Regions from separate parts of the Bordetella saccharivorans genome, predicted to be linked through region 1. Evidence: predicted binding sites of a transcription regulator. Region 1 holds the regulator's gene; the other holds the start of a gene.

Evidence for each region. The regulator NrdR, encoded in region 1, represses ribonucleotide reductase genes. The targets are predictions, from matches to a motif close to CACNANATNTNGTG.
Region 2: ACKTT0_RS23345 (ribonucleoside triphosphate reductase) is a predicted target of NrdR. The motif match lies at 10,278-10,291, and genes of this name have one in related genera.

The regions. Positions count from the first base shown of each region.
Region 1 covers NZ_BAAFZO010000001.1:2,495,714-2,510,938, reverse strand. The annotation lists gene ACKTT0_RS11990 (riboflavin synthase) at 130-759, opposite strand; gene ribD (bifunctional diaminohydroxyphosphoribosylaminopyrimidine deaminase/5-amino-6-(5-phosphoribosylamino)uracil reductase RibD) at 807-1,940, opposite strand; gene nrdR (transcriptional regulator NrdR) at 1,996-2,475, opposite strand; gene glyA (serine hydroxymethyltransferase) at 2,585-3,832, opposite strand; gene ACKTT0_RS11970 (LysE family translocator) at 4,024-4,656, shown strand; gene ACKTT0_RS11965 (YbhB/YbcL family Raf kinase inhibitor-like protein) at 4,713-5,366, opposite strand; gene tyrS (tyrosine--tRNA ligase) at 5,397-6,626, opposite strand; gene ACKTT0_RS11955 (M23 family metallopeptidase) at 6,897-8,312, shown strand; gene ACKTT0_RS11950 (anhydro-N-acetylmuramic acid kinase) at 8,341-9,477, shown strand; gene erpA (iron-sulfur cluster insertion protein ErpA) at 9,591-9,959, opposite strand; gene ACKTT0_RS11940 (DUF6776 family protein) at 10,046-10,795, opposite strand; gene argC (N-acetyl-gamma-glutamyl-phosphate reductase) at 10,839-11,897, opposite strand; gene rpsI (30S ribosomal protein S9) at 11,992-12,384, opposite strand; gene rplM (50S ribosomal protein L13) at 12,394-12,822, opposite strand; gene ACKTT0_RS11920 (TRAP transporter substrate-binding protein) at 13,150-14,247, opposite strand; gene pmbA (metalloprotease PmbA) at 14,357-15,225, opposite strand, start outside.
Region 2 covers NZ_BAAFZO010000001.1:4,865,621-4,880,845, reverse strand. The annotation lists gene ACKTT0_RS23395 (aspartate aminotransferase family protein) at 1-207, opposite strand, end outside; gene ACKTT0_RS23390 (2-hydroxyacid dehydrogenase) at 341-1,273, shown strand; gene ACKTT0_RS23385 (alkaline phosphatase D family protein) at 1,292-3,100, opposite strand; gene ubiU (ubiquinone anaerobic biosynthesis protein UbiU) at 3,266-4,282, shown strand; gene ACKTT0_RS23375 (U32 family peptidase) at 4,288-5,172, shown strand; gene ubiT (ubiquinone anaerobic biosynthesis accessory factor UbiT) at 5,169-5,585, shown strand; gene ACKTT0_RS23365 (putative zinc-binding protein) at 5,604-5,993, shown strand; gene ACKTT0_RS23360 (NAD(P)H-dependent flavin oxidoreductase) at 6,023-7,210, opposite strand; gene ACKTT0_RS23355 (anaerobic ribonucleoside-triphosphate reductase activating protein) at 7,314-8,075, opposite strand; gene nrdD (anaerobic ribonucleoside-triphosphate reductase) at 8,038-8,220, opposite strand; gene ACKTT0_RS23345 (ribonucleoside triphosphate reductase) at 8,282-10,270, opposite strand; gene hemN (oxygen-independent coproporphyrinogen III oxidase) at 10,447-11,955, shown strand; gene ACKTT0_RS23335 (tartrate dehydrogenase) at 12,087-13,157, shown strand; gene ACKTT0_RS23330 (DHA2 family efflux MFS transporter permease subunit) at 13,282-14,868, opposite strand; gene ACKTT0_RS23325 (HlyD family secretion protein) at 14,865-15,225, opposite strand, start outside.

The DNA of each region.
Region 1 (15,225 bases):
GCGGACGTTTCAAGGCGTAGCGTGCCGCCATGCCTGCCCATGAGGTAGCAAGCCGCGGACCCGCAGCAGAAATTGGCAGCCGTGCCTGCCGAGCGCTAGCAGCCAGCGGCGCGCATGCGCCGCCGCCGGCTATTTCATGTCATCGAGGCGCGCAGCGGCCAGCATGCGCTCGACATAGCGCGCAATGGTGTCCACTTCCAGGTTGACGCGGTCGCCCGGCTTCACGTTGCGCAGCGTGGTCACCGCCTGGGTGTGCGGAATGATGTTGATACTGATGTCGCAGCCGTCAGCGACATCGGTAACGCGATTGACGGTCAGGCTGATGCCGTTGACCGTGATCGAGCCCTTGTACGCCAGGAAGCGCGCCAGGTGCTGGGGCACGCGGATGACGAGCTCGCGCGACTCGCCGGCTTCGGCAAAGCGCAGCACCTCGCCCATGCCGTCGACGTGGCCGGACACCAGGTGGCCGCCGATCTGGTCGCCCACGCGCAGGGACTTCTCCAGGTTGACTTCGCCGGGGCGATCCAGGCCGGTGGTCAGGTTGAGGCTCTCGCGCGAGACATCGACCTGGAACCGCGGGGCGTCGAGCGCCACGACGGTCATGCAGGCGCCCTGCACGGCAATCGAATCGCCGATGCCGACGTCGCCGAGGTCCAGGTCGCCGGCGTCGATATCCAGGCGCACGCCGTCCTGCTCGGCGCCGCCGAGCGGTTCGAGGCGCACGATGCGGCCCACTGCAGCAACCAGACCGGTGAACATGGAAAACCTCCTGAAAACGATGCGATAAACAGCCAGTAGACAATACCCTAGCGGCAGGCGACCGGCTCGCGCAGCGCCTGCCAGCGGGCCGGGTCGCGCGCACGCAGGCGCAGGTCGGCGCCGATGCGCTGGGTATCGGTGAATTCGAAACGCCGGGCGCCTTCCAGGTGCTCGAGCAGCGGCAGGCGCAGCATCGCCGCGGCGTCGCCCAGCAGCACCGGCGCCAGGTACAGCAGCAATTCGTCCACGCAGCCGGCCGACACCAGCGCGCCGGCCAGCCCCGCGCCGGCCTCGACATGGACTTCATTGAATTCGTGCTCGCCCAGCCAGCGCATCATGGCGGGCAGGTCGACCCGGTCGGAATCGCCGTCCGGCAGGGCCACCACGCGCGCATTGCGGCCGGCCAGGCGGTCGGCCTTGGCGGCGTCGGACCGGGCCGTGAAGACCAGCACTTCGGTGCCGTCGAACAGGCGCGCGTCCTCGGGGATCTCGAAGCGGCCGTCCACCACCGCCTTGCGCGGCGGCCGGGTGGTCAGCACGCCGCGTACATTGAGGCGCGGGTCGTCCTTCAACACGGTGCCCATGCCGGTCAGCACGATGCAACTGCGCGCGCGCCAGGCATGGCCGTCGGCGCGCGCGGCTTCGCCGGTGATCCATTGCGACACGCCGTTATGCAAGGCGCTGCGGCCATCCAGCGAGGCAGCCATCTTCACCCACGCCCAGGGGGTGCCACGGCTCATGCGCGCCACAAAACCGGCGTTGACCTCGAGCGCTTCTTCCAGGCAGACACCGGTGGTGACGGCAATGCCGGCCTCGCGCAGGCGCGCCAGGCCGCGGCCGCCGACCTGCGGGTTGGGGTCGCCCATGGCGACCACTACGCGGGCCGGGCCGGCCTCGACCACCGCGTCGGCGCAGGGCGGCGTGCGGCCGAAATGGCTGCAGGGCTCCAGGGTGACGTACAAGGTGGCGCCGCGCACCGATTCGCCGCGCGCCGAGGCGTCGCGCAAGGCGCGCACCTCGGCGTGCGGGCCGCCGGGCGGCTGGGTGGCGCCCTCGCCCACTACCCGGCCATCGCGCACGATGACGCAGCCGACGCGCGGGTTGGGCGTGGTGGTGTACATGACGGAGCGCGCCAGGGCCAGGGCGCGCCGCATCCAGTAGATATCGTCGGCGTCGGACATGGTGGTCACCGCGATTGTACGCGCGGCGGCCGATTGCGCGGCCGCCGCGGCTGTTTCATTCCTTGCGCAGCTTGCCCGGCAGCTTGGGGCCCTGCATTTCGCGGATGGCATCGACGAATTCGCCGATATCCTCGAAATTCTTGTAAACCGACGCGAAGCGCACGTAGGCGACCTTGTCGAGCTTCTTGAGTTCCGCCATGACCAGCTCGCCGATGCGCTCGGTGGAGACCTCGCGCTGGCCGCTGGCCAGCAGGGTTTCCTCGATGCGCGCCACCACGCTGTCGACCTCGTCGGTGCTGACGGGGCGCTTGCGCAGCGCCAGCGCCAGGCTGGCGCGCAGCTTGGCGGTATCGTAGTCGCTGCGGCTGCCGTTGCGCTTGACTACCGAGGGCATCGCCAGTTCGATGCGCTCGTAGGTGGTGAAGCGCTTGTCACAGGACAGGCAGCGGCGGCGCCGGCGGATGGTGTCGCCTTCTTCGGACACCCGGCTGTCTACCACTTGCGTGTCGGCGTTGCCGCAGAATGGGCATCTCATGTGCGCCCCCCATTAGTTTGGCGTATTGTAATGACGCCGGCGCCGCATGGCGGCGCCGGCGCGAAAAATACGCCGAAACGGCGGCCCTGGCCGCCGGGGCCGGGCCGGATCAGCCGCCGTAAACGGGCAGGCGGGCCGTCAGTTCGTTGACGCGGGCGCGCACCGCGGCGATGTTGGCCTCGTCGCGGGGGTTGTCGAGCACGTCGGCGATCAGGTTGGCGGTCAGTTCGGCCTCGGCTTCCTTGAAGCCGCGGGTGGTCATGGCCGGCGTGCCCAGGCGGATGCCGCTGGTCACGAAGGGCTTTTCCGGGTCGTTGGGGATGGCGTTCTTGTTGACCGTGATGTGGGCCTGGCCCAGCACGGCCTCGGCTTCCTTGCCGGTGATGCCCTTGGGACGCAGGTCCACCAGCATCACATGGCTTTCGGTGCGGCCGGACACGATGCGCAGGCCGCGCTTGACCAGGGTCTCGGCCAGCACCTTGGCGTTCTTGGCCACCTGCTGGGCGTACAGCTTGAACTCGGGCGACAGGGCTTCCTGGAAGGCCACTGCCTTGGCGGCGATGACGTGCATCAGCGGGCCACCCTGGATGCCCGGGAAGATGGCCGAATTGATGATCTTCTCGTATTCGGCCTTCATCATGATCACCCCGCCGCGCGGCCCGCGCAGCGACTTGTGGGTGGTCGAGGTGACGAAATCGGCGTGCGGCACCGGGTTGGGGTACGCGCCGCCGGCCACCAGGCCGGCATAGTGGGCGATGTCGACCATCAGCAGCGCGCCGTTGTCGTGGGCGATGCGGGCCAGCCGCTCGAAATCGATATGTAGGGAATAGGCGGAGGCACCGGCCACGATCAGCTTGGGCTTGTGCTCCTTGGCCAGCTTCTCGACCTGGGCGTAGTCGAGCACTTCGTTGGCGTCCAGGCCGTACGAAATGAAGTTGTACAGCTTGCCCGAGGCGTTGACCGAGGCGCCGTGCGTCAGGTGGCCGCCTTCGGCCAGGCTCATGCCCAGCACGGTGTCGCCCGGCTTGAGCACCGCCATGTACACGCCCTGGTTGGCCTGCGAGCCGGAGTTGGGCTGCACGTTGGCGGCTTCGGCGCCGAACAGCTGCTTGAGGCGGTCGATGGCGAGCTGCTCGACCACGTCGACGTACTCGCAGCCGCCGTAGTAGCGCTTGCCCGGATAGCCTTCGGCGTACTTGTTGGTGAGCTGGGTGCCCTGCGCCTGCATGACGGCGGGGCTGGCGTAGTTTTCCGACGCGATCAGCTCGATGTGCTGTTCCTGGCGGACTTCTTCTTTCTGGATGGCGGCCCAGACGTCGGGGTCTACCTGGGACAGGGTCAGTTTGCGGTCGAACATGGCGGGGGGTTCCTGGAGCGGTAAAAAGGGGAAAGCCGAAATGCGGGAATGGCCGCTAGTTTACCGCGCCGGCCGGCCCCGCCCATGCGCCGCCGGGGCCGAAAACGCGCAAAATGCCGCTTGCGGGCCGCCGAAAAACACGCAACGCCGCGCAACCCGCAAATCCGCTCAACCCAGCTTGAGGAACTTTCATGGACCCCCAGACCCTGCTCGCTTTCGTCCTGGTCGCCGCGCTCAACATCATGAGCCCCGGCCCCGCGGTCCTGCTGGCCATGCGCAACGGCGCGAACGGCGGCTGGCGGGCCGTGCTGCCGTCCACCCTGGGCAATATCACCGGGCTGTTCCTGCTGTCGGCGGCCGCCATGCTGGGGCTGGGCGTGCTGCTGCAGGCCTCCGCCCTGGCGTTCGCCATCGTGAAGGTCGCCGGCGCCTGCTACCTGATCTACCTGGGCCTGCGCCACCTGGCCGGCCGCGTGCAGCTGGCGCCGCCGGAGCCGGACGCCGCGGCGCCGCGCAGCACGGCGCGGCTATATGGCGAGGCGCTGCTGGTGGCCGGGCTGAACCCCAAGCCGATTCTGTTCTTCAGCGCCTTTTTCCCGCAGTTCCTGGATACCGCCCGCCCGCTGCTGCCGCAGTTCTTCGTCCTGACCGGGCTATTCATGGCGATTTCGTGCGCCAGCCTGCTGCTATACGGCGGCCTGGCGCAGCAGGCGCGCGGGCTGCTGCGCCGCCCGTCGGTCGTGCTGTGGCTGAACCGCGCCATCGGGGCGGCGTTCGTGTCGTTCGGCGTCGCCCTGCTGCGATTGCGGCGGGCCGCCGGCTGATCCCGGCCGGGGCGCCCGCCCGGCCTGGCGGCCGGCGGCGCCTGGCCGGGTGCGGCTCAGGCCGACGTGTCGCCGATCTGCCGCGGCGCCAGCTCGGGGTTCAAGGTGTACACGCCGGTCAGGCTGGCCTGGGCCAGCACGTGGCCCTGCAGCGCCTTGAGCACGTCGTTGCCGTTGAAGTTGCCCTGCACGTCGAGCTGGGGCACGTCGACCGCGTACAGGGTGAACACGTAGCGGTGGGGGATTTCGTCGTTCCAGGGCGGGCACGGGCCGTCGTAGCCGAAGTAGTCGCCGTTCATGTCGCGGTCGGCGGCGAACCACGAGGTGTAGTCATTGATGCCCTGGCGCGCGTCGTTGGGCGCCAGCGGACCGCCCTTGCCGCGCGGCGTGATGCCGCTGGAAAAGGCGCCCTCTTCGATCTCGCGCAGGTCGGCGGAAAGGTCGATCAGCACCCAGTGGAAGAAGTCGACGCGCGGCAGGTCGGCCGGCACGGTCCGCCCTTCCTGGTTGACGTCGTCGGGCTTGGAGGGCACGTCGGGGTCGTGGCAGATCAGGACGAACGAACGGGTGCCCTCGGGCACGTCGTCCCACGAGAACTGGGGATTGAAGTTGTCCGCGAGTGCGACGTGCGACTGCGGGTCGATCTTGCCGAAAGCGTAGCGATCGGGAATCGACTCGTTATCGGAAAAAGATAGACTCGAAAGTTTCATGTCGTGCTCCTGCGAGGCCGTAGGCGCTTCCTACCCTGCCAAGTTAACACGGGCGAACTTGCGCTTGCCCACTTGCAGGACATAGGTGCCGGCCTGTAATTGCAACGATTTGTCTTCGACGCGATCGCCGTTGACCCGCACCCCGCCCTGTTCGACATTGCGCTGCGCCTCGGCGCCGGAAGCCACCAGCCCGGCCTCGCGCAATACCTTCAGGATACCGAGCGGCGCACCGGCCACATTGATCTCGGGCATGTCGTCGGGCATGGCGCCGTCGCGGAAGCGGGCCTGGAAGGCCGCCAGCGCGGCTTCGGCGGCCTGGGCCGAATGGAAGCGCGTGACGATTTCCTGCGCCAGCGCGACCTTGGCATCGCGCGGGTTGGCGCCTGCCTCGGTGGCGGCCTGGAGCGCCGCGATATCGTCGAGCGAGCGGAACGACAGCAGCTCGTAGTAGCGCCACATCAGCGTGTCCGAGATGGACATCAGCTTGCCGAACATGGATTCGGGGGTTTCCGAGATGCCGATGTAATTGCCCTTGGACTTGGACATTTTCTCGACGCCGTCGGTGCCCTCGAGCAGCGGCATGGTCAGCACGCACTGCGGCGCCTGGCCGTATTCCTTCTGCAGCTCGCGGCCCACCAGCAGGTTGAACTTCTGGTCGGTGCCGCCCAGCTCCAGGTCGGCCTTGAGCACGACCGAGTCATAGCCCTGCATCAGCGGGTACAGGAACTCGTGCACGGCGATCGGCACGCCGCCCTTGAAGCGCTTGGTGAAATCGTCGCGCTCCATCATGCGCGCCACCGTGTAGCGCGACGCCAGCTGGATCAGCCCGCGCGCGCCGAGCTGGTCGTTCCATTCAGAGTTGTAGCGGATCTCGGTGCGCGCCGGGTCGAGCACCAGGCTGGCCTGGGCGTAGTAGGTCTGCGCGTTGGTCTCGATCTGCTCGCGGGTGAGCGGCGGCCGGGTGGAATTGCGCCCGCTCGGATCGCCGATCATGGAGGTGAAATCGCCGATCAGGAAGATGACCGTGTGCCCCAGGTCTTGCAGTTGTCGCATTTTGTTGAGCACCACCGTATGGCCCAGGTGGATGTCGGGCGCGGTGGGATCCAGCCCCAGCTTGATGCGCAGCGGCACGCCGCTGGCGCGGCTGTTGGCCAGCTTCTGGGCGAACTCGGATTCGACCAGCAGTTCGTCGCAGCCACGGGTGGCGACGCGCAGGTCGGCTTCGACCTCGGAAGTGATGGGAGCTTGGGGTTGGGACATGATGGGTGCTAAACAGGGCTGGTACCGGCAAAAACGTGAAAAAAGTACCAAAATAAGTCAAAAAGAAGTCGAAAATTCTAGCTGAATCAGCTAGGATACTGCCCTAATCATACGCAACTGTCGCCGTCGCAGTTGCTGTCCCGGCTAAACACCCGTTGTTCACAGATGTGTCGCAGGGCCCAGGCCCCCGCGTGCCAGCGCGCATGCCAGGCCGGCCTGTATCTGCGCAAGCATCCTGGGGACTCACGCCACCCTGAAAGGTCCTACACGATGAATCGTGGCTCCAACAGTCTGGCAGGCAGCCTGCGCGCCAAGGCCGCCGCCCTGTTCGCCCCCCGCCCCGAGTCCACGTCCCGCCGCGCCGGTCTTTTCCGCCGCACGCTCCTGGTTTCCGCCATCGGCCTGTTCGCCGGCGCCGCCGCGCTCGGCATGGTCCAGCAACCGGACCGCACCGAACTCCCGCCGTCCCGGCAGATCGAAAGCGTCCTGCCGCTGCAGGCCGCCCAGGTCAGCATCAGCAGTATCGACGACGCCGCCCCGTACATCAGCGAAACCCGCATCCGACGCGGCGACACGCTGGCGGCCGTGCTGCAGCGCCTGGATATCGACGCTCCTGGCCTGCAACGCTTCCTGACCCAGGCCCCCAGCGCCCGCAGCATCTACAAGCTGTATCCGGGACGCTCGGTGCAGGCCGCCACCGACGCCGAAGGCAAGCTGGTCTGGCTGCGCTACATCCATACGCCCGGCGACGAGGAAAACGGCCAGATCACCACCAAGATGCTGCTGGTGACGCCGTCCGAAGACTCCTACGTTGCCCGCGAGATCACCGACAACACCGACCGCCAGACCCGCGTCGCGGTCGGCACCATCCGCTCGTCGCTGTTCGGCGCGACCGACGCCGCCGGCGTGCCGGATTCGGTCACCATGCAGATGGCCGACATCCTCAATTCCAAGGTCGACTTCCTGCGCGACATCCGGCGCGGCGACCAGTTCCGCGTGGTCTACGAAGTCCGCTCGCACCAGGGCCGCTACGCCGGCGCCGGCCGCGTGCTGGCGCTGGAGTTCGTCAATAACGGCAAGACCTACAACGCCGTCTGGTTCAGCCCCGACGGCAAGTCGGGCGCCTACTACGACTTCGACGGCGTCAGCCTGCGCGGCGCGTTCCTGCGCACCGCCCTGAAGTTCTCGCGCATCAGCTCCACGTTCGGCATGCGCATGCATCCCATCCACAAGACCTGGACGGGACACAAGGGCGTGGACTACGCCGCCCCCACCGGCACGCCGATCCACACCACCGCCGACGGTACGGTCGAATTCGCCGGCCAGCAGCGCGGCTACGGCAACGTGGTCATCATCAAGCACTTCGGCAAGTATTCCACCGTCTACGCGCACCAGAGCCGCATCGCCGCGGGCATCAAGCGCGGCGCCAAGGTCTCGCAGGGCCAGCTCATCGGCTACGTGGGTTCCACCGGCTGGGCCACCGGGCCGCACCTGCACTACGAATTCCGCATCGACGACCGGCCGGTCGATCCGCTGGCGGCCGACCTGCCGGTCAGCCGCCCGCTGGACGCCGCCGAGGCCCGCAAGTTCAAGGAGGCCGTGCTGCCGTACAAGCAGCAGATCGCCCTGCTGACCGAGTTCCAGCAGACGCTGCCCGAATCCACCACCAACGTGGCCAGCCGCTAGGCCCGCGCCCGGCTCGGCCAGCACGCCCATGACTCGATCCGGCGGCCCGCGTTCCCCGACGCCTGGCCGCCTTTTCATTGGCCTGATGTCCGGCACCAGCCTGGACGGCGCCGATGGCGTGCTGGTGCGCCTGGCGCCTGGCGCGGCACCGCAGGTACTGGCCAGCGCCGGGCTGCCCATGCCGCCGGATCTGCGCGCCGAACTGCTGGCGCTGAACGCCAGCGGCGCCGACGAACTGCATCGCGCAGCCGTGGCCGCGCAAGGCCTGGCGCGCCTGTACGCGGGCGCGGTACACACCCTGCTGGAACAGGCAGGCCAACCCGCCTCGGCGGTGAGGGCCATCGGGGCACATGGCCAGACGGTGCGCCACCGGCCCGACCAGGGCTATACCGTGCAGCTCAATGCCCCGGCCCTGCTGGCCGAACTTACCGGCATAGACGTAGTGGCCGACTTCCGCAGCCGCGACGTGGCGGCCGGCGGCCAGGGCGCGCCGCTGGTGCCGCCCTTCCACGCCGCCATGTTCCAGGCTGCGCACCCGCGCGCCGTGCTCAACCTGGGCGGCATCGCCAACCTCACCCTGCTGCAGGCCGGGCAGCCGCCGCGCGGCTTCGACACCGGCCCCGCCAACGTGCTGCTGGACACCTGGTGCCACCGGCATACCGGGCAAGCCTACGACGCCGACGGCCGCTGGGCCGCGTCCGGCCGGGTGCTGCCGGACCTGCTCGAACACCTGATCGCCAGCGAACCGTGGCTGGCCCTGCCGCCACCCAAATCCACCGGGCGCGACCTGTTCGATGCCGCCTGGCTGGACCAGCGCCTGCAAAGCCATGACGGCGGCCGCTCTGCGCCCGAGGACGTACAGGCCACGCTGCAGCGGTTCACCGCCCGCACGGTGGCAGACGCACTGGAGGCCTGCGCGCCGGCCACGCGCGATGTGCTGGTGTGCGGCGGCGGCGCCCGCAACGCGGGACTGATGCGTGAACTGGCCTACTGCCTGCAGCGGCCCGTGCAGCCCACGGACACAGCCGGCGTGCCGGCCCAATGGGTGGAGGCCATGGCCTTCGCCTGGCTGGCGCAGGCCTGCCTGGACCGCACGCCCGCGGGCGTGCCGGAAGTCACCGGCGCGCGCGGCCCGCGCGTGCTGGGGGCGTTGTATCCGGCCTGACCACGACATGCCCGCCGCGGCCAGGCCCGCCACGGTACCCCTGCGTCAATGACAAACCCCCGCCTTTGGCGGGGGTTTGGGTTGCATCCGTGCGCCGCAGCGCCCGCGCCGCCTCAGACCGAGAACGACGAGCCGCAGCCGCAGGTAGTGGTGGCGTTGGGATTGCGGATGACGAATTGCGCGCCTTCGAGGTCTTCCTTGTAGTCGATCTCGGCGCCGACCAGGTACTGGAAGCTCATGGGATCGACCAGCAATTGCACGCCGTTCTTGTCCAGCACGGTGTCGTCTTCGTTGACGGCTTCGTCGAAGGTGAAGCCGTACTGGAAGCCGGAACAGCCGCCGCCCTGCACGAACACGCGCAGTTTCAGCTCGGGGTTGCCCTCTTCGGCCAGCAGGTCCTTGACCTTGGCCGCGGCGGAATCGGTGAAGATCAGCGGCGACGGAGGCGCCTGGAGATCGACGGTTTCGGTAACTGCATTCATGGTGGAGCTCCTGGCCGTGTCGGCCATATGGGATCGGGCGGCGAAGCCGCCTGCATGGGTTCACTATAGCGCAGACGCGGCGCCGTTCAAAATTCCAGTTTGATGGTGCGCGACGCCCGCACCGTGCTGCCTTCCAGCACACTGACCGTGACTGTTTCGGGGACAAATCCCTCGGGCAATTGCAGCATGCCCTGGCTGCGCTGGTACTGGTCGAACTGCAGGGCCAGGGGGCTGGCATCCGCGGCCGGCACCGCGCCCGGGTCGGCCGGCGTATCGGCCTTGACCTGCATGGGCGCCAGGTCCACCGAGACCGTTTCGCCTTTCAAGACGCCGGCCGCCTGGAAACGCAGCATGCCCGTGAAGGGAGTGTCGCCTCGGCCGCTGCGCATCAGCAGCACACGATACCGCAGCCCCGGGCCTTCGCGCTGGATCTCGGCGCCACGGATGTCGACCGCCCCTTCCGGACCCGGCGGCAGGAGCTGCTCGAAGAACGCCAGCCGGTCGCGCACCCGGCCGAGCTCGTCCTGGGTGGTGCGCAACTGGGTTTCCAGCTCCTTGCGCGCGGCGCGCTCGACGGCGATCTCGCCATCGGCCGTATCCAATTGGGCGCGCAGGAACCGGCTTTCCGCTTGGCTTTGCCGGACCGCGGCCTCCTGGGCGGCAGCCTGGTCGGCGGACAGCATCACGCTGCCCGGCGTATCGGCCACGTGCCGGGCATAACGGTAGCCCGCCGCCGCGCCCAGCGCCGCCCCCACGGCCAGCACGCAGAGCGCGGCCAGCCATCGCACCAGGGTGCCGGATCGGCGCGCGGGGGTCGGTTCGGGGACGGCTTGCATCGTGTCCGCCGGGCCGCCCGCGTACGGGCGACCCGGCATGGCATTACGGCAGGATGGCGACCTGGTCCAGGCCGGCCGATTCGGGCAGGCCGAACATGAGGTTCATGTTCTGCACCGCCTGGCCGGAAGCGCCCTTGACCAGGTTGTCCTGGATGACCAGCACGATCAGCAGGTCGCCGTTGCCGGGGCGCTGCACGGCGATGCGCAGGTTGTTGGACCCGCGTACCGAGCGTGTTTCGGGCTGGCTGCCGGCCGGCATGACGTCCACGAAGGCCTCGTCGGCGTAGCGCTTTTCGTACAGCGCCTGGAAATCCGTGCCCAGGGCCTCGGGACGGATGCGCGCATAGAGTGTCGAGAACATGCCGCGGATCATGGGCACCAGGTGGGGCACGAAGGTCAGCCCGACCTTGCCGCCGGCCAGCTTTTCGAGCTGTTCGGTGATCTCGGGATGGTGCCGGTGGCCCGCCACGCCGTAGGCCTTGAAGTTGTCGCTTGCCTCGGAGAACAGCGTGCCCACCTCGGCCTTGCGGCCGGCCCCCGAAACGCCCGACTTGCAGTCGGCGATGAGGGTCTGGGTATCTACCAGGCCGTTTTCGAGCAGCGGCGCCAGGCCCAGCAGGACGGTGGTGGGATAGCAGCCAGGGTTGCCGATGACGCGGGCCTTGGCCACGGCTTCGCGGTTGAGTTCGACCAGGCCGTACACCGATTCGGCCAGGATGTCGGGGCAGCTGTGCGGCATTTTGTACCAACGCTCGAACGTGGCCGTGTCCTGCAGCCGGAAATCGGCGGCCAGGTCGATGATGCGGGTGCCGGCGGCGAGCAGTTCCTGAGCCTGGGCCATGGCCACGCCATGCGGGGTGGCGAAGAACACCACGTCGCAATCGGCCAGGTTGGCCTTTTCGGGCGCGGAGAACGCCAGCTTCACGCGGCCGCGCAGGTTCGGGAACATGTCGGCCACCGGCAACCCGTCTTCCTTGCGGGACGTGATGGCGGTGAGTTCCACGTTCGGGTGCTGCGACAGCAGGCGCAGCAGCTCGACGCCGGTATAGCCGGTGCCGCCGACGATGCCGACCTTGATGCGGGAATTCGATGCGTTGGCCATGGTGTGGTGCTTCCGTAGGACGAAAAAAGATTGTATCGCTTCGCGCGCCGCGCCCTGAAACAAAAAGGCCGCTTTCGCGGCCTTTTCGGGGACATTAGCGCTTGCTGAACTGCTTGCGCCGACGTGCCTTGCGGAAGCCGACTTTCTTGCGTTCGACTTCTCGGGCGTCGCGGGTGACGAAGCCAGCTTGCGACAGCGAGGGCTTGAGCGCCGCGTCGTAGTCGATCAGGGCACGCGTGATGCCGTGGCGCACCGCGCCGGCCTGGCCGGTTTCGCCGCCACCGTGCACGTTGACCTTGATGTCGAACGATTCGAGGTGGCCGGTGAGCTCGAGCGGCTGGCGCACGATCATGCGGCCGGTTTCGCGCGCGAAGAACTCGTCGACGGGCTTGCCGTTGACGATGATCTTGCCCGAACCTTTCTTGATGAAAACACGAGCCACCGAGGTTTTGCGACGGCCGGTTCCGTAGTTCCAGTTACCGATCATGGCGTTTCCTTAGATATCCAGCGGCTTGGGCTGCTGAGCGGTGTGCGGGTGCTCGGCACCGGCGTACACCTTGAGTTTCTTGATCATGGCGTAGCCCAGCGGACCCTTGGGCAGCATGCCCTTGACGGCCTTCTGGATGGCGCGGCCGGGAAAACGCTGCTGCATTTTCTCGAAGTTCGTTTCGCGGATGCCGCCCGGGTAGGTGGTGTGGCGGAAGTACTTCTTGTCTTGCGCCTTGTTGCCCGTAACGACGATCTCGGAGGCGTTGATGATGACGATGTAATCGCCGGTATCAACGTGCGGCGTGAATTCGGGTTTGTGCTTGCCACGCAGGCGGCGTGCGACTTCGCTGGCCACACGACCGAGGACTTTGCCCTTGGCGTCGATCACAAACCAGTCACGCTGGACTTCATGCGGCTTGGCCACAAAGGTCTTCATGATTGGTTCCTAATATAAGAATTTTCTTGCCAGAAGAGCCTGGCAAGAATTTTTTCCTATTCCGTTGTGTCTTGATGGAAAACCTGGGGTCAACCCAAGACCGGCCTAAGCGTTATTACCCGCCCGTGCTACCAACCGGAATAAGGGAAAGCTGACTATTCTAGCACGATTGCGCAAATATTGGGCAATCGGCACCCAACAAAGGTGTCAGACACCTCTCGACACCGAGCAACAGTCCCGGAATGCAAACGGGGCGGGCATGGCGCCCGCCCCACCGGATGCCCGGGACGCGCCGGCGGGGCCGGCTGCGTCCGTGGCATCGGGTTACTACTTCTTGGCCGACATCGCCACGCCGAGGTATTGGTCGTACGAGCCTTCGGCCAGGCGGAACCAGGGCACCACGCTGTCGCGGAAGCCCATGTAGTTCTCGTACAAGGCCTTGAATTTCGGGTCTTTGTCGGAGAATTCCTTGTAGACCGTCTGGGCGGCCTCGTACGAGGCGTCCATGACCGAGCGCGGGAAGGGGCGCAGCTCGGCGCCGCCGGCGATGAGCTTGCGCAGCGCGCCCGGGTTCACGGCGTCGTAGCGCGAGGTCATGGCCACGTGGGCCACGCGGCTGGCGGCCTCGACGATGGCCTGGTAGGACTTGGGCAGGCCGTTCCACGCGCCTTCGTTCAGGTACAGCGACACCTGCGGGCCGCCTTCCCACCAGCCCGGGTAGTAGTAGTACTTGGCCACCTTGTTGAAGCCGAGCTTTTCGTCGTCGTACGGGCCGACGAACTCGACGGCATCCAGCGTGCCTTTTTCGAGCGACGGGTAGACGTCGCCGCCGGCCAGCTGCTGGGGCACCACGCCGAGGCGCGACAGCACTTCGCCGGCGAAGCCGGCAGTGCGCATCTTCAGGCCCTTGAGGTCCTCGACCGACTTGATTTCCTTGCGGTACCAGCCGCCCATCTGGACGCCGGTGTTGCCCATGGGGAAGTTGACGATCTTGTGCGGCTTGAACATTTCGCGGGTCAGCTTCATGCCGTCGCCGTCGAACATCCAGGCGTTCATCTGGCGGGCGTTCAGGCCGAACGGCACGGCGGCATCGAAGCAGAATGCGGGGCTCTTGCCGTAGTAGTAGTACGAGACGGTGTGGCCGCACTCGATAGTATTGTTGGACACCGAGTCCATGACCTGCAGCGCCGGGACGATTTCGCCGCCGGGGAAGTGGCGGATGGTGAACTTGCCGCCCGAGGCTTCGTTGACGAATTTGCAGAAGATCTCGCCCGTGCCGAACAGCGTATCCAGGCTGCGCGGGAAGCTGGACGCCATGCGCCAGTTCAGGGTGGGCGCATCTTGCGCGAACACCGGCGCGGCGACGGCGGCGCTACCCGCCACGGCGCCCAGGCCGGCTTGTTTCAGGAAGGAACGACGTTGCATTTGTTGGCTCCTCGGTGGCAACTCGGTATGGGATATCGCAAGCGATACTGGCGGATATTACACGTTGTCATACCTGAGCGGACCACGGGGATATCCGAAGGCGGCGCCCTCAGGCGCCCGCTATGGCCATCTGCTCGATCAGGATGGAACCGGTGCGCTTGGTGCCGCGCGCGATGGTGTCGGTGCCCACGGCGACGATCTGGCGGAACATGTCGGCCAGGTTGCCAGCGATGGTGATTTCCTGGACGGCATGCTGGATGCGGCCGTTCTCGACCCAATAGCCGAAGGCGCCGCGGGAGTAGTCGCCGGTGACGTAGTTGACGCCCTGGCCGATGAGCTCCGTGACCAGGAAGCCGGTGCCGAGCTTGCGCAGCATGGCTTCGAAGTCGTCGCCGGGCCGGGTGTGGCGCGAAGACAGCGTCAGGTTGTGCGAGCCGCCGGCATTGCCGGTGGTGGCCAGCCCCAGCTTGCGCGCCGTGTAGCTGGACAGGAAGTAGCCTTCCAGCACGCCGCCCGCCACCACGCTGCGGGCCCGCGTGCGCACGCCTTCATCGTCGAACGGCGAACTGCCCATGGCGCCCGGCACGTGCGGGTCTTCGGAAATGTCGATGTGGTCCGAGAACACCGGCTTGCCCAGTGCGTCGACCAGGAAACTGGCCTTGCGGTACAGCGCCCCGCCGCTGGTGGCCTGGGTGAAGGCGCCCAGCAGCCCCAGCGCCAGCGGCGCCTCGAACAGGACCGGGAACTTGCCGGTGCGGATGCGGCGCGCCGACAGGCGCGACAGGGTGCGTTCGGCGGCGTAGCGGCCGATGGCTTCCGGGCTGGCCAGGCGGGCCGGGTCGCGCTCGGAGGTGTACCAGTAGTCGCGCTGCATGTGGTCGCCCCGGCCGGCGATGGGCGCGACCGACAGGCTGTGGCGCGAATAGGGGTACCCGCCCAGGAAGCCGCGGGTATTGCCCATGACGAACTGGCCTTCGT
Region 2 (15,225 bases), 2.4 Mb from region 1:
GACCAGCCGCTGCTCGCCGAAGCCCACGGCCACGCTCCACAGGCCCGCCATGGCTTCCAGGTAGCGTTGCCCCTGGTCGTCGTAGACATACACGCCTTCGCCCCGGTCGATGACGATGGGGCCGGTGCGCTGGTGCGTGACGGCGTTGGTGTAGGGATGCAGTTGGTATTGGACGTCGCGTTGCTGGGTCTGGGTCAGTGAGCTCATGGGTTCGACCTGAGAAAGCGGCGGGGCGATGCGCCGGGCGCCTGTCAGGCTGTTATATCATCAACGGGTCCAGGCGTGCGCGGCGGCGCACGCCTGCTTTCATTGGTTCACGACCGCCGGGGGATCTGCGCGCATGAAAATCGTCTTTGCTTCCAGCCATGAAATTTCCCAGCACGAATGGATCGAACCGTTGGCGGCGGCACTGCCGGGCGCCGAAGTCGTGTTGTGGCGGCCGGACCTGCCCGTGCAGGATGCCGACGTGGCGGTGGTCTGGACGCCGCCCGATGCGCTGTTCCAGCGCGAACGCAAGCTGCGCGCGGTGTTCAATCTGGGCGCCGGCGTCGACGCGTTGTTCCGGCTGCCTTCGCTGCCGCCCGGCTTGCCGGTTGTGCGGCTCGAGGATGCGGGCATGGCGGTGCAGATGGCCGAGTACGCCGTCTGGGCGGTGGTGCGGGCCAGCCGCCAGTTCGATGCCTATGTCGCGCAGCAGCGGGCCGGCCAGTGGCAGCCCCTGCCGGAGCTCGATCGCGCCCAGTGGCCCATTGGCGTGCTGGGAACCGGCGTGATGGGCACGCGCGTCGCCCAGGTCCTGGCCGCGCTCGATTACCCGGTGGCGGGCTGGTCCCGCAGCGGCAAAGTGCCGGCCGGCGTCGAAGGCTTTGCCGGCGCGGATCAATTGCCGGCGTTCCTGGCGCGCACCCGAGTGCTGGTCAATACGCTGCCGCTCACGCCCGAAACCCGCGATATCATGCGCCGCGATACGCTGCGGCAACTCTTGCCCGGAGCCCACCTGGTCAACATGGGGCGCGGCGACCATCTGGTCGAGGAGGACCTGCTGGCGTTGCTCGACTCGGGGCATATCAGCGGCGCGACGCTGGACGTGTTCCGCCAGGAGCCGCTGCCCCAGGGACATCCCTTCTGGAGCCATCCGCGCGTGACCGTGACGCCGCATGTGGCCGCGCTGAGCCTGCGGCGCCAGACCATCGCGCAGGTTGCCGACAAGATCGGCCGCTTCATGCGCGGCGAACCGCTCACCGGCGTGGTGGAGCGCGACCGCGGCTACTGAGCCGGCTTGCCCGCCCGATCAGGCCGGCAGCAGCTTGCGGTTGCCCCGGCCGGGCAGGCTGCGCAGGCCATGCCCGGGCGTGGCGGTATATTGCGGCTGCTTGACTGTGTCGACATAGTGCCAGTCGGCGCGCACCGCCTCGTGTGTGACGGTAAGCACCAAATATCCGCGCAGGCTGGTTTCGGCATACTTCAGGCTGCCTGCCCAGTTCCGGCCGATGGGCGGCAGATTGTCCAGGTTGGTCAGCCCCGTCACGAGCGCCGCCAGCTCGGCCGGCGTACCCGCGCCGGCCAGGTATTCCTCGAAGCCCGGCGACGAGACAGACGCGGTCGCGAACTCGACCCCCACCGGCGTGCCTGCCATGTCGCGCAGCTCGCCGGCCCACGCGTTGTGCGTATCGCCGGCCAGCACCACCAGGTTGCGGTCCAGGTCGCGCGCCGCGGCCAGGACGCTCTCGCGGGCCGCCCAGTAGCCGTCCCAGGAATCCAGGTTGTAGGGCAGGCAGGGCAGGGCCAGCAAGGCCCGCTCGGCCTCGGTCAGGGTCGGATCGCCGGCCGCCTGGCGTTGCAGCAGGTTGACGTATTGGGCCGGGCTGGCCAGCAGATGGGCGGGCACCGCCACGTCGCCAAGCCTGCCTGCCGCCGAGAGCATTCCCAGCAATACCGGCAACGGCAACTGCACTGGCGTCATCAATACCTGCTGGCCCAGTACCTGCCAGGTGGCGCGGGATTCGGCCAGGCCCGCGCGCAGCCATTGCCCCTGCCGGGCGCCCAGCAACTGGCGATCCGCCGCGCCCACGTCGGCGCTGAATTTGGTGATGAACTGGTCGAGGCCGGCCTGCGCATCGGGATTGCCCAGCAGTTCGGGCAAATAAGCCTCCAGCGCCAGTTGCCGGTCACGCGCCAGTATGCGGGTATCGAGCATATGCAGCGACAGCAGATCGCCAAAGTCGAAGCGGCGGAACACCTGGTTCAGCGGCTGCTGCTCGCGCGTGGGCAGCCATTCATGGTAGGCGCGGATGGCAGCCGCCTTGCGCAACTCGAAGTCGCCCTCAGTATCGGGCTGATGATTGGCCGCGCCATCCCTCCAGGTATTGTCCGTGACTTCATGGTCGTCCCACACTGCAATCATGGGCATGGCCGCGTGCAGGGCCTGCAAATCGGGATCGCCGCGGTATTGCGCGTAGCGCTGGCGGTAGTCGGACAGGGAGAGGATTTCCCGCTCGGGCAATACCTGGCGTTGCATGTCGGCCGCCTGCCCCGAGGCGTAACCCTCTCGTCCATACTCATAGATGTAGTCGCCCAAATGCACGGCGACATCCAGGTCGCCGCGCCTGGCGGCCTCCGCATAGACGTGGAAGTAGCCGGCCGGGAAATTGGAGCACGAGAACACGCCCAGCCGGACTTGCGCCACGGAGCCCGTCGGCAGCGTGCGGGTGCGCCCGGTGGGCGACAGGGTATCGCCGTGCGCGAAGCGATACCAATAGGTCGTTGCCGGCTGCAAACCCTGCGCATCGACCTTGACCGTGTAGTCGCGCATGCTGTCAGTGGTGGTTTCGCCGCTGGCGGCGATGCGGCTGAAGGCTTCGTCTTCGGCCACTTCCCATGCCAGCGTCAGCGTGCCGTCGCGGCTCGGCGTGGCGCGCGTCCAGAGCATCACGCGGTCGGCCATGGGATCGCCGCTGGCTACCCCGTGGTTGAAGGCGACGCCGGGCTGGTTATCGTCGTCATCGCCGCTGCTGCAAGCGGCGAGCCCCAGGGTCGAGGCGGCGGTCAGGGAGCCCGCGGCATTGCGCAGGAAGCGACGGCGGGAAATTCGATTGGCCATGTTCAATGGACGCGGACGTTTGCAGTGCGCACAGTCTGGGTCACAAGGGTGACAGTGCTGTGAATGGATCCCGGCGGGCCAGTGCTGGTCCCTGGGGACGGGCGGCCGAGCCGGCTTGATCTGCGACAAGGCAAAAAAGTAGGACCACCTCCTACACTGCCGGGCATGGAAATCCGAACGACCCCCATCGGCCTGGTGGCGCCCGCCGGCAGCCTGGCGGCCCTGAAGGCTGCGCTGAACGCCGGTGCCGACGCGGTCTACCTGGGGCTGAAGAATGCCACCAACGCGCGCAACTTCGCCGGGCTCAATTTCACCGAAAGCGATATCCGCGCCGGTGTCGACCAGGCGCACGTCATGGGCCGCCAGGTGCTGTTCGCCATCAATACCTTCCCGCAGGCCGGGCGCAGCCAGGAATGGCGCGCTGCGGTCGACGCCGCGCATGCGCTGCAGGCCGATGCGGTCATCATGGCCGACCCGGGCCTGCTGGCGTACGCGCGCGACCGCTATCCCGAACTGCGCCTGCACCTGTCGGTGCAGGGCTCCGCGACCCACGTCGACGCCATCGAATTCATGCGCGAGCAATTCGGCATCAGCCGGGTCATCCTGCCACGCGTGCTCACCATGGCCGAGATCGGCAAGATCTGCGCCCAGACCACTGTCGAGATCGAAGTGTTCGGCTTCGGCAGCCTGTGCGTCATGGCTGAGGGCCGTTGCCTGCTGTCGTCCTACGCGACGGGCGATTCTCCCAACAACAAGGGAGTCTGTTCGCCGGCGCACGCCGTTCGCTGGGTCGACACCGGCGGCCGCATGGATGCCCGCCTCAACGGCATTCTCATCGACCGCTACGCGCCCGGTGAGCCGGCAGCGTACCCCACGCTTTGCAAGGGGCGTTTCGAGGTCGAAGGCACGGCCGATTACGCCCTCGAGGAACCCGCCAGCCTGAACGCCCTGGGGCTGTTGCCAGCGCTGCACGCCATGGGCGTGGCAGCGCTCAAGGTCGAAGGCCGCCAGCGCAGCCCGGCCTATGTGGCCCAGGTGGTAAGTACATTGCGGGCTGCCCTGGATGCCGTGCACGCCGACGCCGCCCGCTACTCCGTCAAGCCGGACTGGCTGGCCGCGCTGGCCCGCCACGCCGAAGGGTCCCAGGTCACGCAAGGCGCTTTCGATCGTCCCTGGAAATGACCACCATGCCGTACCAAATTTCGCTGGGCCCGTTGTTGTATTACTGGCCCAGGCAAACCGTGCTGGATTTCTACGCCGGGCTCATCGACACCCCGGTGGACGTCGTCTACCTGGGCGAAACGGTCTGCAGCCGGCGCCACGAACTGCGCGCCGCCGACTGGCTCGAGCTGGCGCGGGCGCTGCGCGATGCCGGCAAGACGGTAGTCCTGTCGAGCCAGACGCTGATCGAAACCAGTGCCGATGCGCACGCGCTGCGGCGCTGGTGCGAAAACGATGATTTCCTGGTCGAGGCCGGCGAGATCGGCGCCTTGCGCCATCTGAAAGGACGCCATTTCGTGGCTGGCCCGCATGTCAATGTCTACCACGGCGACACGCTGGCCTGGCTGGCGGCGCAAGGGGCGATGCGCTTTGTCGCCCCGATCGAAATGGACCGGCAATCCCTGCGGCGCCTGCTGCAGGATCGGCCGGCCGGGATGCAGGCCGAGGTGATGGTCTGGGGCCGCCTGCCCCTGGCCTTCTCGGCGCGTTGCTTCACGGCGCGGCATTTCCGGCTCAAGAAGGATGCCTGCGAGTTCCGCTGCATCGATTACCCGGACGGCCTGTGCGTGCGCACGCGGGAATCCCAGGATTTTCTCGCGATCAACGGCATCCAGACCCAATCCGCGGCCTGCCTGGACTTGCTCGATCATGGCGCCGAGCTGGCCGACATGCAGGTCGACGTCCTGCGCGTCAGCCCTCATTCGCAGGGCACCCTGGACGCCATCGCCGCGTTGGACGACATCCGCCATGGCCGGCAGCCCCGGCCGGTTTCGCCGCCCGCCGGCATCGGTCGCTGCAACGGCTACTGGCATGGGCAGGCCGGTATCGATTTGATAGGCACCTCACGATGAAACGCCATTCCTCCCTCCTGCCCGCGCTCGACCGCCTGCTGCCGCCGCCGCTGGTCTCGGCGCATTTCGTGCTGGGCCTGGAAGTGGCCCGCCTGTTCAAGTGGCTGGTCCCGCCGTCCGAAATCGAAGGCAAGCGCTTTGCCATCAGCGTCGACGACCTCGGGTTGCGCAGCTGCTTTACGTGCCGGCATGGCCGTTTCCGGCCGCTATGGACAACCGACGCCGATCTGGAGCTGGGCGCGGTGTTCGGCGACTTCCTCGCTCTCATGCGGGGCACTTCCGATGCCGACACATTGTTCTTTCAAAGGCGCCTGCGGATCGCCGGCGACACCGAGCTCGGCCTTATCGTGAAGAACTGGCTGGACGCCGCCGACCGCCCTGCGTGGTTGCGCCGTGCCAGCGGCCCGGCTTGATCGCTGATCGCGGCTTCCATGTCGAAAGCGTCGCTGCCCCTCGTGTACGCGTGTTCCGGCTGCTCCAGCGTGGCGCAGTTGGCCAATCGGCTCGCCGTCACGCTGGACCGCTCGGGCATGGCCGAAATGTCCTGCATCAGCGGCGTGGGCGGCGGCGTGCCGTCCTTGGTGAAACGGGCGCGCAGCGGGCGGCCCATCCTGGCGCTCGATGGTTGCGTGCTCGCATGCGTGAAGGCATGCCTGGCGCAAGCTGGTGTTCGCCCGGACCGCCACCTGTTGCTCAACGAGCACGGCGCGGTCAAACGGTATCACCGGGACTGCACGGAAGAAGAAAATGCCGCCGTGTGGCAGGCCGTGCTGGATGCCGCGCAAAACCTGCGGCAGGGCGCCGCTGCACGGCGTGAATGACACGGCGCCCCGTGGCGGGGCGCCGGGCCTCAAGGAGCGGCCAGTGATGCATCGGCAACCGCGGAGGGATGCGCCGGCATGCTGCCATGCAGCAGGTAATCGATGAGCTCGCGCACCGGACGTATGGCATTGCCGAAAGGCAGTTTGGAAGCGCCGCGAAAGAACAGGCCCCGGTCGATTTCCCCCCGGACCGCGGCAGCCAGTTTCAGGTCGATGCAGAACTGTCCGAACTTGGCGATGCCGTCGCGCAAGCCGCATTGGGTCAGGCAGTCCATGCGCTGGGTGCAGCGGCGCGGATCGGCCTTGGCATGCTCCTGCAGGCGTTTTTCCTGGCGCAGGTAACGTGTCAGCCATGGGGTCGCGACGGCGCGCGCGGGCAGGCCTGCCACGCTGATGAATTCCTTCAATTGGGAGGGATCGGCATCGATCAGCACTTGCTTGAAGTTCCGGTGCGCGTCGCCTTCTTCGGTGACGGCGAAGGCCGTGCCCACTTGCACCGCGTCCGCGCCGTTGGACAGCCAATGCCGTACTTTTTCATGGCTGCCGACGCCACCCGCCACGATAAGCTTGGGCGCGTCGCGGTTCAGGCCGAGCTCGTCGAATATGGCCCGGCATTCGGCCAATACCCGGCCGAAGCTGAAGCGTTCTTCGCGCAGTTCGGATAGTTTGGTGGCGCCCAGATGCCCGCCGGCATGGCCGGGATGCTCGATGACGACTGCCGGGGCTAGGCGACCTTTTTTCAGCCACTTCTTGAGCACGATGCCGACGCCGCGGGCTTCCGACAGGATGGGGATGAGCGCGACCTTGTCGTGGCCTGCCGTCATTTCGGGAAGGTCCAGGGGCAGGCCTGCGCCCATGACGATGGCGTCCGCGCCGCTTTCGCAGGCTTGCTGGACCAGGGCCGCATGATCGCGCACCGCCTTCATGACGTTGACGGCGATCAGGCCGCGGCCGCCGGACAGTTGGCGCGCGGCACGGATTTCACGATCGAGCGCCACGCAGTTGGCCTGGTCGATGGCGGTGCGGTCGCGGCACTTGATGGTTTGTTCGAGCAGGTCCGGGTGATGATGACGCAGGTCGACGCTGGCAATGGTGCCGACGGCGTTCTCCCGCGCGACAGCGCCGGCCAGGCGGTGAGCCGAGATGCCCACGCCCATGCCGCCCTGGACGATAGGCAGCAGCTCGCGGCCGGCGAGCGTCAGAGTCTTGAACCACATGGAAAAGAAATCCCTATTCTGGGCAATGGCGCAACGGTAGGGCATGCTGTGCGGCCCTGTATTGCGCGAGATCAATGGAAACCTAGGACTTATTTACGATGCCCTAGCGATAGGAGAAGCACGGAAACAGCGCCTCGAGCTCGCCCAGCGCGGCGGCGCTCAATCGCGCCGTGGGCGGGGCGTCCGGCGTGGCGCGATGATTCTGCACGGCATACTGGCGCACGCCGCGGGCGGCGAGCGCACGCGCCAATGCCAGCAGTTCCGGTTCGCCAAGCCATTCCGGGCTCCAGGTGGTGCGGCATTCGAATTCGACCGCGCCCGCCAGCAGCGCGTCCAGGCAGGCCTGCGTCGTGGCATGGCTGTTGGAGCGTCCGACCAGGGCGTCGTAGCCAGCGGCATCGGTCTTGATATCGAGTCCGACCCAGTCCAGCCGTGGCAGGAGAGCGCGCAGGCGCGCCGGATAGATGCCGGCCGTGTGCAGGGCGACGCGGAACCCCATGGCCTGGACGGCGCGCACCATGTCCGGCAAGCGCGGCTCGGCCAGCGGCTCGCCGCCGGAGAACACGACCGCATCGAGCAGGCCCTGGCGCCCGCGCAGGAATCCGAGCACATCGTTCCAGGCGTAGCGCCCGGCGCGGGACTGCAGGTGCGGATTGTGGCAATAGCTGCAGCGCCAGGGACATCCCGCGATGAAGACGACGGCGGCCAGCATGTCCGGCCAGTCCACGCTGGAGTAGGGCACCAGGCCGCCGATGCGGGGGGCGCCATGCGGGACGCCCGCCACGGCGAGCGGTATCGAAGGCCGCCCCGCGCGCGCGCCGAGGGGCTCAGGCGGCGTGCCGTTCACTGAAGAAGCGGCGCTCATTGAATTCGCCTTGCTTGCCGGTGTTGAACGAGGCGACCGGGCGGTGATACCCCATGACGCGGGTCCAGATTTCGCAGCGCACGCGCTGGCTGTCGTCGAGCTGGACCGCGGTGCGGGCGGGGGTTTCGGGAGATAGGACTTGCATGGTGGCTCCTTGGATGAGAGGGTGTGCGGGCCGGCCGGCCCGCACAGGCGCCGGACGGCGCCTAGCTGCAGCATGCCGCTTGCCTGGCGAGCAATTCGGCATCGCATTTCGGGCAGAACTCGTGCCGGCCGGACAGATAACCGTGGGTCGGGCAGATCGAGAACGTCGGGGTGACGGTGATGTAGGGCAGCCGGAAGTTCTCCAGGGCGCGCCGCACGAGTTGGCGGCAGGCCGCGGCGGACGACACCGCTTCGTTCATGTAGAGGTGCAGGACCGTGCCGCCGGTGTACTTGCCCTGCAGCGCTTCCTGCATGGCCAGCGCCTCGAAGGGATCGTCGGTGTAGCCCACCGGAAGCTGGCTGGAGTTGGTGTAGTACGGCTGCGCGTCGGTGCCGGCTTGCAGGATGTCGGGCCACCGCTTGCGGTCTTCGCGCGCGAAGCGGTAGGTGGTGCCTTCGGCCGGCGTGGCCTCGAGGTTGTACAGATGGCCGGTGGACTCCTGGAATTCGGTCATGCGGGCGCGCACGTGGTCCAGCAGGCGGACCGCCATGGCGTGGCCCTCGGGCGAGGCGAGGTCGTAGGCGTCGCCGCTGAAATTGCGCACCATTTCGTTGATGCCATTCACGCCCAGCGTGCTGAAATGGTTGCGCAGGGTGCCCAGGTAGCGCCGGGTATATGGATACAGGCCCTGGTCGATGTAGCGCTGGACGACCTTGCGCTTGATTTCGAGTACGTCGCGTCCCAGCTCGAGCAGGGTGTCGAGCCGTTCGAGCAGCGCCGCTTCGTCGCCGGCATGCAGGTAGCCCAGCCGCGCGCAGTTGACCGTGACCACGCCCACCGACCCGGTTTGCTCGGCGGAGCCGAACAAGCCGTTGCCGCGCTTGAGCAGTTCGCGCAGGTCCAGCTGCAGGCGGCAGCACATGGAGCGCACCATGTGCGGTTCCAGGTCCGAGTTCAGGAAGTTCTGGAAGTAGGGCGGGCCGTACTTGGCCGTCATTTCGAACAGCAGCTCGGTATTGGGGTGGTTCCAGTCGAAGTCGGGCGTGATGTTGTAGGTGGGGATGGGGAAGGTGAAGACGCGGCCCTTGGCGTCGCCGGCCATCATGACTTCCATGTAGGCGCGGTTGATCATGTCCATCTCGGCTTGCAGGTCGCCGTAGCTGAAGGGCATTTCCTCGCCGCCGATGTAGGGGACCTGCTCACGCAGGTCGGCGGGGCAGGTGAGGTCGAAGGTGAGGTTGGTGAAGGGCGTCTGGGTGCCCCAGCGGCTTGGCACGTTGAGGTTGTAGATGAGTTCCTGCATGGCTTGCCTGACCTCGGCGTAGCGCATCTGGTCGCGGCGCACGAACGGCGCCATGTAGGTATCGAATGAGCTGAACGCCTGGGCGCCGGCCCATTCGTTCTGCAGGGTGCCGAGGAAATTGACGATCTGGCCGATGGCGGCCGACATGTGGCGCGGCGGCGTGGCCTCCACCTTGCCGGGGATGCCGTTGAACCCTTCGGTGAGCAATTGGCGCAGCGACCAGCCGGCGCAGTAGCCGCTGAGCATGTCCAGGTCGTGGATGTGGATGTCGCCGTCGCGATGCGCCTGGCCGGCCTGCGGGCTGTAGACGTGCGAAAGCCAGTAGTTGGCCGTGACCTTGCCCGCCACGTTGAGGATCAGCCCGCCCAGGCTATAGCCCTGGTTGGCATTGGCATTGACGCGCCAGTCGCGTTGGTCGAGGTATTCTTCCATGGCGCTTTCGACGTCGACCAGCGTATGCCGCAGCGAGCGCAGGCGGGCGTGGCTTTCGCGATAGACGATGTAGGCGCGCGCGGTGCGCCAGTGGCCGGCATCGACCAGGGTGTCCTCGACCAGGTTCTGGATGGTTTCGATGCCGGGGCTGGGCTGGTCCGCCAGGCGGTCGATCACCCGGGCCCCCAGCATGCCGGCGCGCGTTGCATCGATTTCGCCGGTGGCGTTGCCTGCCGCGGCGATGGCCTGGACGATCTTGGATGCGTCGAAATCGACGACCCGGCCGTCGCGCTTGAGGATTTGCTGGGGAATCATGTCGATATACTTCATGTAGTGTGGGTACTGGTAGCCTACTACTACATGATGTGGTCTGGAAGCGTGCCGGCCGGGCAATCCGCCGGTGCTTGATGCGACGCAAGCGCAGCGTTCAATTGCCAAATATTTGCGCTAAATCAAGCTCTTGGCGAGGGCGGTTTCCGATAATGGGAGGCATGCAATCCCCTCTTTCCGCCGGCGCCTGTCCGGGTCTTCCGTCCCGTTCCTCCCAGCCGCCGTCCGAACCGCCCGCCCCGCCATCTTCCACGGCGCGCCACGCTCCGGGGCCGAACTCCCGAAAACTGCCTTTATCGCGCGATATCCTCGCCCGGCTGGACAAGAACGGGCCGCGCTATACCTCGTACCCCACCGCCGACCGCTACCACGAAGGCTTTGGCCAGGCGCAATACCGGCAGGCCCTGGCCCGGCGCGCCCAGGAGGTCGCCACCACCGGGGCGCGGCCGCTTTCGCTGTACGTGCACATCCCGTTTTGCGAATCGCTGTGCTACTACTGCGCCTGCAACAAGGTCATCACGCGCCACAAGGAGCGCGCCGCCCGCTACCTGGACGCCCTCGAGCGCGAAATGGCCCTGCATGCGCGCCTGATCGGCCATGCCGAGCCGGTGTCGCAATTGCACTTCGGCGGCGGCACGCCCACGTTCCTGTCCGACGCCGGGCTCGAGCGCCTGATGGCGGTGCTGCGCCGCCATTTCCAGTTGCTGCCGGATGCCGAAATCTCGATCGAGGTCGATCCGCGCACGGCCACGGCGCAGCGGCTGGCGCACCTGGCCGGGCTGGGGTTCAACCGCTTGAGCCTCGGCGTGCAGGATTTCGACCCCGCCGTCCAGCGCGCCGTGCATCGCGTGCAGTCCTACGACAGCGTGCGCGACCTGGTGCTCAGCGCGCGCGAATCGGGTTTCGCCTCGATCAACATGGACCTGATCTACGGGCTGCCATTGCAGACGCTGGCTTCGTTCGCCCGCACGCTCGAACAGGTATGCGGCCTGCGGCCGGACCGCATCGCGCTGTACGGCTATGCCCATCTGCCGCAGCGCTTCAAGCCGCAGCGGCGCATCCTGCCGGCGGAACTGCCCGACGGCGAAACCCGCGTCGGCCTGCTTGGCCTGGCCATCGGCCGGTTCCTGGATGCGGGCTACGACTACATCGGCATGGACCACTTCGCGCTGCATGACGACACGCTGGCGCAGGCCCGGCGCGCGAGGCGCCTGCATCGCAACTTCCAGGGCTACAGCACCCAGCCGGATTGCGACCTGATCGCGCTGGGCGTGTCAGCCATCGGACGGGTCGGCGCCACCTACAGCCAGAACGCCAAAAACCTCGACGACTATTACGCGCACATCGAGAACGGCCGGTTCGCGGTCGAACGCGGGCTGGAGCTCGACGCCGACGACCTGCTGCGCCGCGAGGTCATCATGGCCATCATGTGCCAAGGCGGGCTGGATTTCCGCGCGACCGAACGGGCCCATGGCATCGTCTTCGAGCAGTATTTCTCCACCGAGCTGCAAGGGCTGGCCGACCTTGCAGCCATGGACCTGGTCCACCTTACGCCGGACGGCCTGCGGGTCAGCGACATGGGCTGGTACTTCGTGCGGGCCGTGGCCATGGTCTTCGACCGGCACCTGCGCGAACGGACCACGCAGGCGCAGTATTCGCGCATCGTGTAGGGCGGGCGTCCAGGGGGCGCTCGGCGCCGACCGGTATACAGAGATAAACTGACGCCGAGGCCGCGCGCCGGGAATCACCCTCCCGGCGCGCGGCCGCGCTGAATCGGTTCAGACTCATTTGGAGAATACTGGTGGCAGGAAACAAGCACAAGATTGCCGTGATTCCCGGCGACGGCATCGGCAAGGAAGTGGTGCCCGAGGGGCTGCGCGTGCTGGACGCCGCGGCGACGCGCTTCGGCATCGACTTTCAATGGGACCATTTCGACTGGAGTTGCGACTACTACGCCAAGCACGGCAAGATGATGCCGGACGACTGGGCCACGCAGATCGGCAGCCACGAGGCGATTTTCTTCGGCGCCATCGGCTGGCCCGCCACGGTGCCCGACCATGAGGCGCTGTGGGGTTCGCTGTTCCGCTTCCGCCGCGATTTCGACCAGTACATCAACCTGCGTCCGGTGCGCCTGATGCCGGGCGTGCCGTCGCCGCTGGCGGATCGCAAGCCGGGCGACATCGATTTCTTCATCGTTCGCGAGAACACCGAGGGCGAGTATTCCAACAGCGGCGGCCGGCTGTTTGCCGGCACGGAGCGCGAGGTCGTCATCCAGGAAAGCGTGTTCACGCGGGTGGGCGCCGACCGTGTGTTGAAATTCGCCTTCGAGCTGGCCCAGAAGCGCGGCAAGCACCTGACCGCGGCGACCAAATCGAACGGCATTTCGATTTCCATGCCGTGGTGGGACGAGCGCGTGGCAGATGTGGCCAGCCGCTATCCCGACGTGCGCTGGGACAAGTACCACATCGACATTCTGTGCGCCCATTTCGTCCAGCACCCCGACTGGTTCGATGTGGTGGTGGCGTCCAACCTGTTCGGCGACATCCTGTCGGACCTGGGGCCGGCGTGCACCGGCACCATCGGCATCGCGCCGTCGGCCAACCTGAACCCGGAGCGCAAGTTCCCGTCGCTGTTCGAGCCGGTGCACGGTTCGGCGCCCGATATCTATGGCAAGGGCATTGCCAACCCGATCGGCCAGATCTGGAGCGGTGCGCTGATGCTGGACTTCCTCGGCTACCCCGAAGCGTCGCAAGTCGTGGTGAGCGCCATCGAAAAAGTGCTGGCCGAGGGGCCGCGCACGCGCGACATGAAGGGCAATGCCTCGACGGTGGACGTCGGCAAGGCCATCGCCGAAGTCGTGGCGCGGGGCTGACTGTCTGCTTGCCCTAAGAAGGTGCCAGACACCCCGAGGGTGTCTGGCACCTGCACCATCGCAGCCACGCCTGCGACATCGCAATCTACGTCCGGGCCGACTGTTGGCGGCGCCTGGCGACGGGTCAATGCGCGCCGGCCGCCGCTTCGGCGGCGCCGCCACCGCCGCTCGCGGCCTTGTCGCGGCCATGGGCGAACCAGACCAGGCCGGTAAGCAGGATGAAGATCACCCCGGACGCATAGAACACATCCAGCGCCGACATGGTGAAGGCCTGGGTGTTGATCATGCCATCCAGCCGCGTGATAGCTTCCTGGTGCGAAATGCCCAGGCTGTTCTGCAGCGTGGCGATGGCCTGGTCGAACGGCTGGTGGCCCGGCGCCGCGATCTCGGTCAGGCGGGCGTGGTGTTGCGACGCCCGGTTCTCCCATACGGTGGTGGCGATCGACGTGCCGAATGCGCCGGCGGTCAGGCGCAGGAAGTTCGACAGGCCCGATGCGGCGGGGATGCGCCACGGCTCGAGGCCGGACAAGGTGATCGAGGTCAGCGGCACGAAGAAGGCCGCCATGGCCGCCCCCTGCACAATGGTGGGGATCATCAGCGTGCGCATGTCGACCTGCGGATTGAAGTCCGCCCGCATGAAGCACACCACCGCGAAGATCAGGAACGCCACGGTGACCAGTTGGCGCGGGTCGCGCGTGGCCAGCATCTTGCCGACGATGGGCGTGAGCAGGATCGCCAGCAGGCCTACCGGGGCGGTCACCAGGCCCGCATAGGTGGCGGTGTAGCCCATGTTGCTCTGCAGCCATAGCGGCAGCAGCACGACGTTGCCGAAGAATACGCCATAGGCCACCGCCAGCGTCAGCGCGCCGACCGTGAAGTTGCGCTGCTTGAACAAACGCAGGTCCACCACTGGATGGGCGTCGGTCAGCTCCCAGATCAGGAAGAACACGAACGCCACGAACGCCACGATGGCCAGCGCCAGGATGACGGGGCTGGCGAACCAGTCCAGCTCCTTGCCTTTGTCGAGCATGATCTGCAGGGCGCCCACCCAGACCACCAGCAGCACCAGGCCGAGCTTGTCGATGGGCAGCTTGTGGGTGGCCGATTCGCGGTCGCGGTAGACGCGCCAGCTGATCCAGGCGGCCAGCAGGCCCACCGGCACGTTGATGTAGAAGATCCACGGCCAGGTGTAGTTGTCCGAGATCCACCCGCCCAGCAGCGGCCCGGCCACGGGCGCGACCAGGGTGGTCATGGACCACACCGCCAGGGCCATGCCCGCCTTGGATTTGGGAAAGCTGGCCAGCATCAGGGCCTGCGACAGCGGGATCATCGGCCCGGCCACGGCGCCCTGCAGCACGCGGAATGCGATCAGGGCCTCCAGCGACGGCGAGAACCCGCACAGCCAGGAGGCCAGCACGAATAGCAGCGTGGAGGCCAGGAACAGCCGCACCTGGCCGAAACGCTGCGTCAGCCAGCCGGTCAGCGGCACGGTGATGGCATTGGCGACCGCGAACGAGGTGATGACCCAGGTCCCCTGGCTGGTGCTGACGCCCAGGTCGCCCGAAATGGTGGGGATGGAGACGTTGGCGATCGAGGTGTCCAGCACATTCATGAACACCGCGGTCGACAGCGCGACCGAGCCGATGATGCGGGTCGCGCCCTCGAGCGGCGGCGGGGCGCCGCCGGCCTGGGATCGGGCGGCGGTACTCATGATGCCAGGTTGGCCCGGATGATCTTGGCGATCAGCGCATCGGCCTCGGCCTGGGTGTCGCTGAAGGCCTTGGTGGACCAGGCCGGCTCATGGCGCTGCGGCAGCGGCGCGAGCTGGTCGCCGTCCTGGCTGACATCGACCTCGACTTCCATCGACAGGCCGACGCGCAGCGGGTGCGCTTTCAGTTCCTCGGGGTCGAGCTCGATGCGCACCGGCACGCGCTGCACGACCTTGATCCAGTTGCCGGTGGCGTTCTGCGCCGGCAGGAGCGCGAAGGCGCTGCCGGTGCCGGCGTCCAGCCCCACCACCGTGCCGTGGTAGGTGACCGAGCTGCCGTACATGTCGGCCGTCAGCGTG